DNA from 3 places in the Mediterraneibacter faecis genome. Region 3 is predicted to be linked to each of the others. Evidence: predicted binding sites of a transcription regulator. Region 3 holds the regulator's gene; each other region holds the start of a gene.
The links. The regulator HrcA, encoded in region 3, represses chaperone genes, less so after heat shock. The targets are predictions, from matches to a motif close to TGTTAGCACTCNNNNNNNNNGAGTGCTAACA.

Region 1 (3,292 bases), 250 kb from region 3:
AGAAGTATTAAGTGTTGCTATTACAACTATTCCAAGGGAGACATCATATAGTATGCCATGGGATTTGATAAGTACAGTTGGATGTATTATCCTGCTGCCAATAGTTATTTTCGTACTTATTTTTGAGAAGCAGATCATGGAAGGTGTTATGGCTGGCGGCGTTAAGCAATAAGTGGAGGTGTGAATAATGTCAGATATTTTCAGATTAAGAAATGGAAGATCGAGAGCTATAAATGCTGAAAATCCAACTGGAGAAAAAGGAAAGGGTGGAATTGCAGCAAGTCATCTTGGCCCTTCAAGAAAAGGTAGTCCGTGCTTGAAAAATATTATGCCGAATGAAACGGTAGTATTAGCTGAAATGGATGGACCGGGTATTATTCAGCATATATGGATTACGGTTAATAATAAAACATCAGATGCGGATTGTTATGTACTCCGTGATTTAGTACTCCGCATGTACTGGGATGATGAGGAAGTTCCATCGGTTGAAAGTCCTTTAGGTGATTTCTTCTGCTGTGGTTTTGCAAGAGAATGTCTTGTTACATCTATGCCAATATCCGTAATTCCAAACAGAGGTTTTAATAGCTATTTTCAAATGCCATTTCGTAAAAAAGCAAGAATTACTTTAGAAAATCAACATGATAATCCAATTCCTGATTTCTTTTATCAGGTAGACTATTGTTTGTATGATGAGTTACCAGAAGATACAGCTTATTTTCATGCACAGTGGAGACGTCAAAGAATAACAGAACTGGCAAAGGATTATGTTATTTTGGATAATGTGAAAGGAAAAGGCCATTATATTGGTACATATCTTGCTCTGACAACACTTGAAAGATACTGGTGGGGAGAAGGCGAAGTTAAATTTTATATTGACGGAGATGAAGAATATCCTACAATATGTGGCACGGGAACAGAGGACTATTTTGGCGGGTCATGGAGTTTTGCTCACCAGGTAAACGGAAAGACGGTAGAACAGACTTATAATTCTCCATTTTTAGGATATCCGTATTATTCAGCACACGATGAACTGGTGCATAATCCATATCATAATGATGATTGTCCGCCAATGAGAGGATTTTATAGATGGCATCTGATGGATCCGATTTGCTTTGAAGAAAATTTAAAAGTTACTATCCAGCAGATCGGTGTATGTTATAAAGGACTATTTGAAAGACAGGATGATGTTGCCAGTGTAGCATATTGGTATCAGAGTGAACCGCATCAGGCTTTTAAACCGTTAATGAATAAAAAAGAGAGATGGCCAAGATAGAATGGTCTAAATCATTACAAATTGAGTGTAATTGTAAATTTAAAATTTTGTGAAGCCCATGAAATAAGGACTTCACAAAATTTTTAGAAAAGAATTAGCACTCAACCCTTTACAGTGCTAACAATACGTGCTATATTCCTAATAGAACACAGGAAAAGCAAATTTGTGGTTCAAAGGAGGGAAAGACCATGAATATCAATAAATTTACACAGAATTCATTACAGGCAGTTCAGAACTGTGAGAAGATTGCTGCGGATAACGGGAATCAGGAACTGGCGCAGGAGCATTTGCTGTATGCGCTGCTGACACAGGATGACAGTCTGATTTTAAAATTATTTGAGAAGATGAACATTCAGGGCCAGCTCTTTATTAACAGTATCGAGCAGGCAATCGGCAAGAGACCGAAGGTACAGGGAGGTCAGGCTTATGTCGGTCAGGACTTGAATAATGTGCTGATCCATGCAGAAGATGAAGCAAAGCAGATGGGAGATGAGTATGTCTCTGTTGAGCATCTGTTTCTTGCAATGCTGAAGTATGCAAGCCGTGAGTTGAAGCAGATTTTCCGTGAATATGGCATTAGCAGAGAGGGGTTCCTCCATGCGCTGTCAACAGTAAGAGGAAATCAGAGAGTTACTTCTGACAATCCGGAAGCAACTTATGATACATTGAATAAATACGGTCAGGATCTTGTTGAGAAAGCAAGAGATCAGAAACTGGATCCGGTCATCGGACGTGATGAAGAGATCCGTAATGTGATTCGTATCCTGTCCCGTAAGACAAAGAATAACCCGGTGCTGATCGGTGAACCTGGTGTAGGTAAAACTGCGGTTGTAGAAGGACTTGCACAGCGAATCGTCAGCGGAGATGTACCGGAAGGCCTGAAAGATAAGACAATCTTTTCGCTGGATATGGGAGCACTGGTAGCAGGAGCGAAGTATCGTGGTGAATTCGAGGAGCGTCTGAAAGCCGTTCTGGAAGAAGTGAAGAACAGTGACGGAAAGATCATTCTTTTTATCGATGAACTTCATACGATCGTCGGAGCCGGTAAGACAGACGGTGCGATGGATGCAGGAAATATGCTTAAGCCTATGCTTGCCAGAGGTGAACTGCATTGTATCGGTGCAACAACACTGGATGAGTATCGTCAGTATATTGAGAAGGATGCTGCATTGGAGCGTCGTTTCCAGCCGGTCTTGGTAGATGAGCCAACCGTTGAGGATGCAATCTCTATCCTGAGAGGACTGAAAGAGAGATACGAAGTCTTCCATGGAGTTAAGATCACAGATAGTGCGCTTGTTGCGGCAGTTACACTTTCGAACAGATATATTTCTGATCGTTTCCTGCCGGATAAAGCAATCGACCTTGTTGACGAGGCGTGTGCATTGATCAAGACAGAACTTGATTCTATGCCGACAGAGCTTGATGAGCTTCGCCGTCGTGTGATGCAGATGGAGATTGAAGAGTCTGCACTTAAGAAAGAGGAAGATCGCTTAAGTAAAGAGCGTCTGGAACATTTGCAGGAAGAACTGGCAGAACTGAAAGCGCAGTATGCAAGTAAGAAAGTACAGTGGGAGAATGAGAAGAATTCCGTAGAGCATGTGCAGAAGATCCGTGAGCAGATCGAGCAGGTGAACAAGGAGATTCAGAAAGCTCAGAGAGAGTACGATCTGAATAAGGCAGCAGAGCTTCAGTATGGTCGCCTTCCACAGCTGCAGAAACAGCTGGAAGAGGAAGAGGCAAAGGTAAAGGCAAAAGATCTTTCTCTTGTGCATGAATCCGTTACAGATGATGAGATTGCAAAAATCGTTTCCAGATGGACAGGTATCCCGGTTGCAAAACTGAACGAGAGCGAGAGAAACAAAACTCTTCACCTTGCAGATGAACTGCATAAGCGTGTCATCGGTCAGGATGAAGGTGTAGAGCTTGTAACTGAAGCAATCATCCGTTCCAAAGCAGGTATCAAAGATCCGACAAAACCGATCGGTTCCTTCCTGTTCCTTGGACCTACAGGTGTAGGTA
Region 2 (3,292 bases), 1.5 Mb from region 3:
AGTTTTCCATGAAAATGAAACCATATCTTCGCCCAAGAATGAGTGGAGTGAACAAGTTGTGGATGTACACAGAAGGCTTTGGAAAGTATCTGGAAGATATAGGAGAAAAGGTGGAATTCAAAGAATTTTCCGGTGAACATACAGCAAGAGAAGCAGCAGTATTCATTAAGAAGAAAATCAATGAAGGAACGCCGGTTCCATATCTGATGTTGCGTCATAAAGACAAGAAATTTGCTGATTTTGTATGGCACTGGTTTTTATGTATCGGATATGAAGAGACAGCAGATGATCTTCTGATTAAAGTGGCGACTTATGGGGAAGCAACAACATTTTCACTGAAGGAACTGTGGAATACCGGGTATAAGGAAAAAGGCGGATTGATAGGGATTACTGTTTACAGAAATCTTTGAACAGTAACGTATTTTTACCGAGAACGTTTGAAATAATAGATGTATCTTGATGTTCTTAGATAAATCCGCTACAATAGAGTCATTAAATCTATGGAAAAGAGGAATTAAACATGGCAAATCCAGTAGTTACATTTGAGATGGAAAATGGTGATATTATGAAAGCAGAGCTGTATCCGGAAGTAGCACCGAATACAGTGAATAACTTTGTGTCCCTTGTAAAGAAAGGATTCTATGACGGATTGATCTTCCACCGCGTAATCAGTGGATTCATGATCCAGGGAGGAGATCCGGAAGGAACAGGAATCGGTGGTCCTGGATATTCAATTAAAGGAGAGTTTGCACAGAATGGTGTGGCGAACAGCCTTGTACATGATGCAGGAGTTCTTTCTATGGCACGTGCAATGCATCCGGATTCAGCAGGAAGCCAGTTCTTCATTATGCATAAGAAAGCACCACACCTTGACGGAGCTTATGCTGCATTTGGTAAGATTACAGAAGGAATGGATGTAGTGAATAAGATTGCTGAGACAGCAACAGACTACAGCGACCGCCCGCTTGAGAAACAGGTAATGAAGAAAGTTACTGTTGAGACATTTGGAGAGGATTATCCGGAGCCGGAAACAGTATAGTTCATAAAAACTTTATACTTTTAACGAAATTATTAGCACTCTTTTGAAAGGAGTGCTAATTTTCTATTGACTTTTAAATTTTGCTGTACTAGAATGTCCATTAGGCAGGCAAATATACTATCGATATCAGCGAAAAAGCTGATTGACAGCCGATATTAAAAGAAACGTAACTGAGCAGTTACGGATAGATTATAAATAAAAAGGAGTGCAGTAAAATGGCAGTTAAAAAAGGTACTTTATCAATTGACAGCGAAAACATTTTTCCTATTATCAAGAAATGGGTTTATTCCGATCATGATATCTTTGTACGTGAACTCGTATCCAACGGATGTGATGCGATCACTAAGCTGAAAAAGCTGGATATGATGGGAGAATATGAACTTCCGGAAGGATACAAACCGAAGATCGAAGTAATTGTCAACCCGGAAGAGAAGACAATGAAGTTTATCGATAACGGACTTGGTATGACAGCAGAAGAAGTAGAGGAGTATATCACTCAGATCGCATTTTCAGGTGCGACACAGTTCCTTGAGAAATATAAAGACAAGACAACAGAAGATGATATGATTGGACACTTCGGTCTTGGATTCTACTCAGCATTCATGGTAGCTGACGAAGTTCAGATTGATACTCTTTCCTATAAAGAAGGTGCGAAACCGGTACACTGGGCAAGTGAAGGCGGTACAGAGTATGAGATGCAGGAAGGAAATAAGACAACAGTCGGAACAGAGATCACACTGTATCTGAATGAGGACAGCCTTGAGTTTGCAAATGAATACCGTGCAAGAGAAGTACTTGAGAGATATTGCTCTTTCATGCCGGTAGAGATCTTCCTCTCCAAGGCAAATGCAGAGCCGGAGTACGATACAATCGATGAGGCAGATGTTCTTGATACAGATACTGTAGTAGAGCATATTACAGAGGAACCAAAGGAAGGCGAAGAGGGCGAGCCGAAGCAGAAAGCGAAGATTGTAAGACGTCCGGTATCTATCAGTGATACACATCCGCTGTGGACAAAGAACCCAAGCGAGTGTACAAAGGATGACTATATTGATTTTTACCGCAAGGTGTTCATGGATTACAAAGAGCCACTGTTCTGGATTCACCTGAACATGGATTATCCATTTAACTTAAAGGGAATTCTGTACTTCCCGAAGATCAATACAGAGTATGATTCCATTGAAGGAAAGATTAAACTTTACAATAACCAGGTATTTATCGCAGATAATATTAAAGAAGTAATCCCAGAGTTCCTTATGGTACTTAAGGGAGTGATCGACTGTCCAGATCTGCCGTTGAACGTATCACGTAGTGCACTGCAGAACGACGGATTTGTAAACAAAGTTGCTGATTACATTTCCAAGAAGGTTGCTGACAAGCTGAATGGAATGTTCAAGACAGACCGTGAGAACTATGAGAAATATTGGGATGACATCAGTCCATTCATCAAGTTCGGCTGCCTGAAGGATGAGAAATTCGGTGAGAAGATGAAGAATTCTATGCTTTACAAGAATCTTGATCATAAATACATGACTCTCGAAGATATCATCAAAGAAGCCAAAGGCGAAGAAGCTGATGCAGCCAAGACAGAGGAAGCTAAGGCAGAAGAAACAAAAACAGACGCAGAAGAGTTTAAGGACGCAGATGCGAAGGAAGAAGAGAAGACAAGAATCTTCTATGTAACAGATGAAGTACAGCAGAGCCAGTACATCAACATGTTCAAGGCCCAGGGACAGGATGCGATCATTCTGACACATAACATTGATTCTGCATTTATCACATACCTTGAGCAGAAACATCAAGAAGTTCAGTTCTTGAGAATTGATGCAGATGTACATGATTCTCTGAAGGATGAAGTGGCAGAAGATGAGAAGGAAGAATTCCAGAAGACAACAGACAGCCTTGTTGAAATCTTCCGCAAAGAGCTTGGCAATGAGAAGCTTGATGTTAAAGTTGAAAAGCTCAAAGATGAGAATGTAGCATCTATGGCAGTTCTTTCTGAGGAAAACAGAAGAATGCAGGAGATGATGAAGATGTATGGTATGGGCGGCATGGATGCATCCATGTTCGGAAGCCAGGCAACACTGGTTCTTAACGCCAACCATCCGCTGGTTCAGTTCCTTGTAGCGAATAAGGACAGCAAGAACGCATCAATCATCTGCAAACAGCTGTATGATCTTGCAATGCTTGCTCATAAGCCGTTAAGTCCGGAAGAGATGACAGCATTTGTTAAGAGAAGCAATGATATCATGA
Region 3 (3,292 bases):
GAGGAAGTGATGCGATCCATTCCAATCGGGCAATTACCCGTGTAATCAAGGAAGGACTCCGCAAAGAGAAGTTATCTCAGGATCTCATCCTTCTTGTGGAAGATACAAGCAGAGAAGTTGTAAATGAGATGATGAAGATGCATGGCTGGATCGACGTCCTGATCCCAAGAGGCGGAGCGGGACTCATTGCAAATGTTGTCGCAAACAGTACGGTTCCGGTAATTGAGACAGGAACCGGAAATTGTCATGTATATGTTGATGAGACAGCAGACATTAAGATGGCAACAGATATTATTGAAAATGCAAAGACACAGCGCCTTGGTGTGTGTAATGCATGTGAATCACTTGTGATTCATTCCAAGATAGCAGATGCAGCTTTGCCGAAGATTGTAACAAGACTGAAGGAACATGGTGTAGAGATACGTGGAGATGAGAGAGCACAGGCAATCAGTTCAGAGATTATTCCGGCAACAGAAGAAGACTGGGGAACAGAGTACCTGGATGCAATTATTTCTGTAAAGATTGTTGATTCCATCGATGAGGCAATCACACATATCAATACATACAATACAGGACATTCTGAATCCATTATTACAAAGGATTACGACAATGCATTGAGATTCCAGGATGAGATCGATGCGGCAGCGGTTTATGTAAATGCATCAACAAGATTTACAGATGGATTCGAATTCGGATTCGGTGCAGAGATCGGAATCAGCACACAGAAGCTTCATGCAAGAGGCCCGATGGGACTCGAAGCATTGACAACAACAAAGTATATTATCTTCGGAAACGGACAGATCAGGGGATAGTATAGATAGCAGGTTTTAAAATCCAGGTCAATTAGTGTAAGTTAAATAAACTTGTCTTTGACCTGGATTTTATGTATCATAATTCAAGTCAACTTATGATTTGGCTATAAGCTTGCCCGGAATTCACAAAATTACAATCCAAGTCAACAACATTTCTATAAAATCACATTCCCTCCCCCAAAAAGCATCCTATTAATAAAATAAGAAGAAAATAAAAAACTTATAAAAATAACAATCAGTGTTGACAAACAGAAATCGAGGTGCTATCTTAGTATCTGTAAGGTGTTAGCACTCAAAAACAAAGAGTGCTAATAACAAACAAAGATGAGAAGAAAGGGGAACACAGAGATGTCTGTAGAAGCTGAATTAAGTGAAAGAAAACTTACGATATTGAAAGCCATCATACAGAATTATCTGGAGACTGGCGAACCGGTCGGATCACGAACCCTTTCAAAATACACAGATTTGAAATTAAGTTCCGCAACGATAAGGAATGAGATGGCAGATCTGGAAGATCTTGGTTACATCTTCCAGCCACACACATCGGCAGGAAGAATTCCATCAGATAAGGGATATCGCTTTTATGTAGATCTTCTGATGGAGAACAAGGAGCAGGAGATCAGCAGACGAGAGGATGCACTTCTTGAAAAGACCGATAAGGTCGAGAAGGTACTCCAGCAGGCAGCAAAGGTTCTTGCTTCGAACACCAATTATGCGACGATGGTTTCCGCACCGGTCAACAGCCGGAACACATTGAAGTTCATTCAGCTATCACAGGTGGATGAAGAACAGATCGTAGCAGTCATCGTACTTGGTGGTAATGTGATCAAGAATAAGATCATTGAAGTTGGAGAAACCTTAAGTAATGAGAATCTGTTGAAGCTGAATATGCTTCTGAACACGACACTGAATGGATTATCCATTGATCAGATTACATTAGGTCTGATTGCCAGATTGAAAGAACAGGCTGGTATCCACAGCGAGGTTGTCGGTCATGTACTGGATGCAGTGGCAGAGATCATTCATGTAGATAATGACATGGAGATCTACACAAGCGGCGCAACGAATATTTTCAAATATCCGGAGCTTAGTGATAAGCAGAGCGCACAGGAGATCATCAGTGCATTTGAAGAGAAACAGCAGCTGGCAGATCTGGTGACAGAGACACTGGCAAGTGAGGAGAACAACGGCATACAGGTTTACATCGGAGATGAAACTCCGGTTAAGACCATGAAAGACTGCAGTGTTGTTACCGCCACATATGAGCTGGGAGAAGGTATGAAAGGAACGATTGGAATCATCGGTCCGAAGAGAATGGATTATGAACATGTCATGAAGACGCTGAAAACGCTGCAAAGTGAGTTGGATGCGATTTATAATAAAGAACCCAAAGAGTAATAATAGGAAGGTAGAAAGCTGGTGACAGAGAACATGAGCAAAGAAGATATGGTAAAAGAAGCTGTTGAAGAGGCAAAAGCAAAGGCTGCAAAAGAGCAGGCAGAAGCTGAAGAGACAGTAGAAACAGAAGATGCCCAGGGAGTTGAGGCTGAAGCGAAAGAAGCAACAGAGGAAGCAACTGAGACTGAAGGAGATTCAGAAGCAGCATCAGAAGGTAAGAAAAAGTTCTTCGGAAAGAAAGAGAAGAAGGACAAGAAAGACGAGAAGATCGAGGAACTCACAGACCGCGTTACTCGTCAGATGGCAGAGTTTGATAACTTCCGCAAGAGATCTGAGAAGGAGAAATCCCAGATGTACGAGATCGGAGCGAAAGATATCATAGAAAAGATTCTTCCGGTTGTAGACAACTTCGAGCGTGGACTTGGTTCCGTACCGGAGGAGGAGAAGAATGCTCCGTTCGTAGAAGGAATGGAGAAGATCTACAAACAGCTTATGACTACACTGGAATCCGTTGGAGTAAAACCAATCGAGGCAGTTGGTCAGGAATTCAATCCGGATTTCCACAACGCAGTGATGCATGTGGAAGATGAGGGGCTCGGTGAGAACATCATCGCAGAAGAATTCCAGAAAGGTTACATGTACCGTGAGAGTGTTGTAAGACACAGCATGGTAAAAGTAGCAAACTAATTTGATTTTTAACAAGATTCAGAGATTAGATAGAGGAGGAAATTTATCATGGGAAAAATTATTGGTATTGACCTTGGTACAACAAACAGCTGTGTAGCCGTTATGGAAGGTGGACAGCCAACAGTTATCGCGAATACAGAAGGCGCAAGAACAACACCGTCTGTTGTAGCATTTACAAAGACAGGAGAGCGTCTTGTAGGTGAGCCTGCAAAACGTCAGGCTGTAACAAACGCAGCAAGAACAATCTCATCCATCAAAAGAGAGATGGGAACAGATTATAAAGTAGATATTGACGATAAGAAATATTCTCCACAGGAGATTTCTGCAATGATCCTTCAGAAACTGAAAGCAGACGCAGAAGGATACCTTGGTGAGAAAGTAACAGAAGCTGTTAT

Region 1: clpB (ATP-dependent chaperone ClpB) is a predicted target of HrcA. The motif match lies at 1,366-1,396, and genes of this name have one in related genera.
Region 2: htpG (molecular chaperone HtpG) is a predicted target of HrcA. The motif match lies at 1,070-1,100, and genes of this name have one in related genera.

Annotation. Positions count from the first base shown of each region.
Region 1 is NZ_AP043803.1:2,755,024-2,758,315, reverse strand. It holds gene ACZ47Z_RS13190 (carbohydrate ABC transporter permease) at 1-172, shown strand, start outside; gene ACZ47Z_RS13185 (glycoside hydrolase family 172 protein) at 188-1,273, shown strand; gene clpB (ATP-dependent chaperone ClpB) at 1,462-3,292, shown strand, end outside.
Region 2 is NZ_AP043803.1:753,828-757,119, forward strand. It holds gene ACZ47Z_RS03580 (hypothetical protein) at 1-410, shown strand, start outside; gene ACZ47Z_RS03585 (peptidylprolyl isomerase) at 521-1,039, shown strand; gene htpG (molecular chaperone HtpG) at 1,255-3,292, shown strand, end outside.
Region 3 is NZ_AP043803.1:2,501,402-2,504,693, reverse strand. It holds gene ACZ47Z_RS11735 (glutamate-5-semialdehyde dehydrogenase) at 1-812, shown strand, start outside; gene hrcA (heat-inducible transcriptional repressor HrcA) at 1,161-2,210, shown strand; gene grpE (nucleotide exchange factor GrpE) at 2,244-2,897, shown strand; gene dnaK (molecular chaperone DnaK) at 2,946-3,292, shown strand, end outside.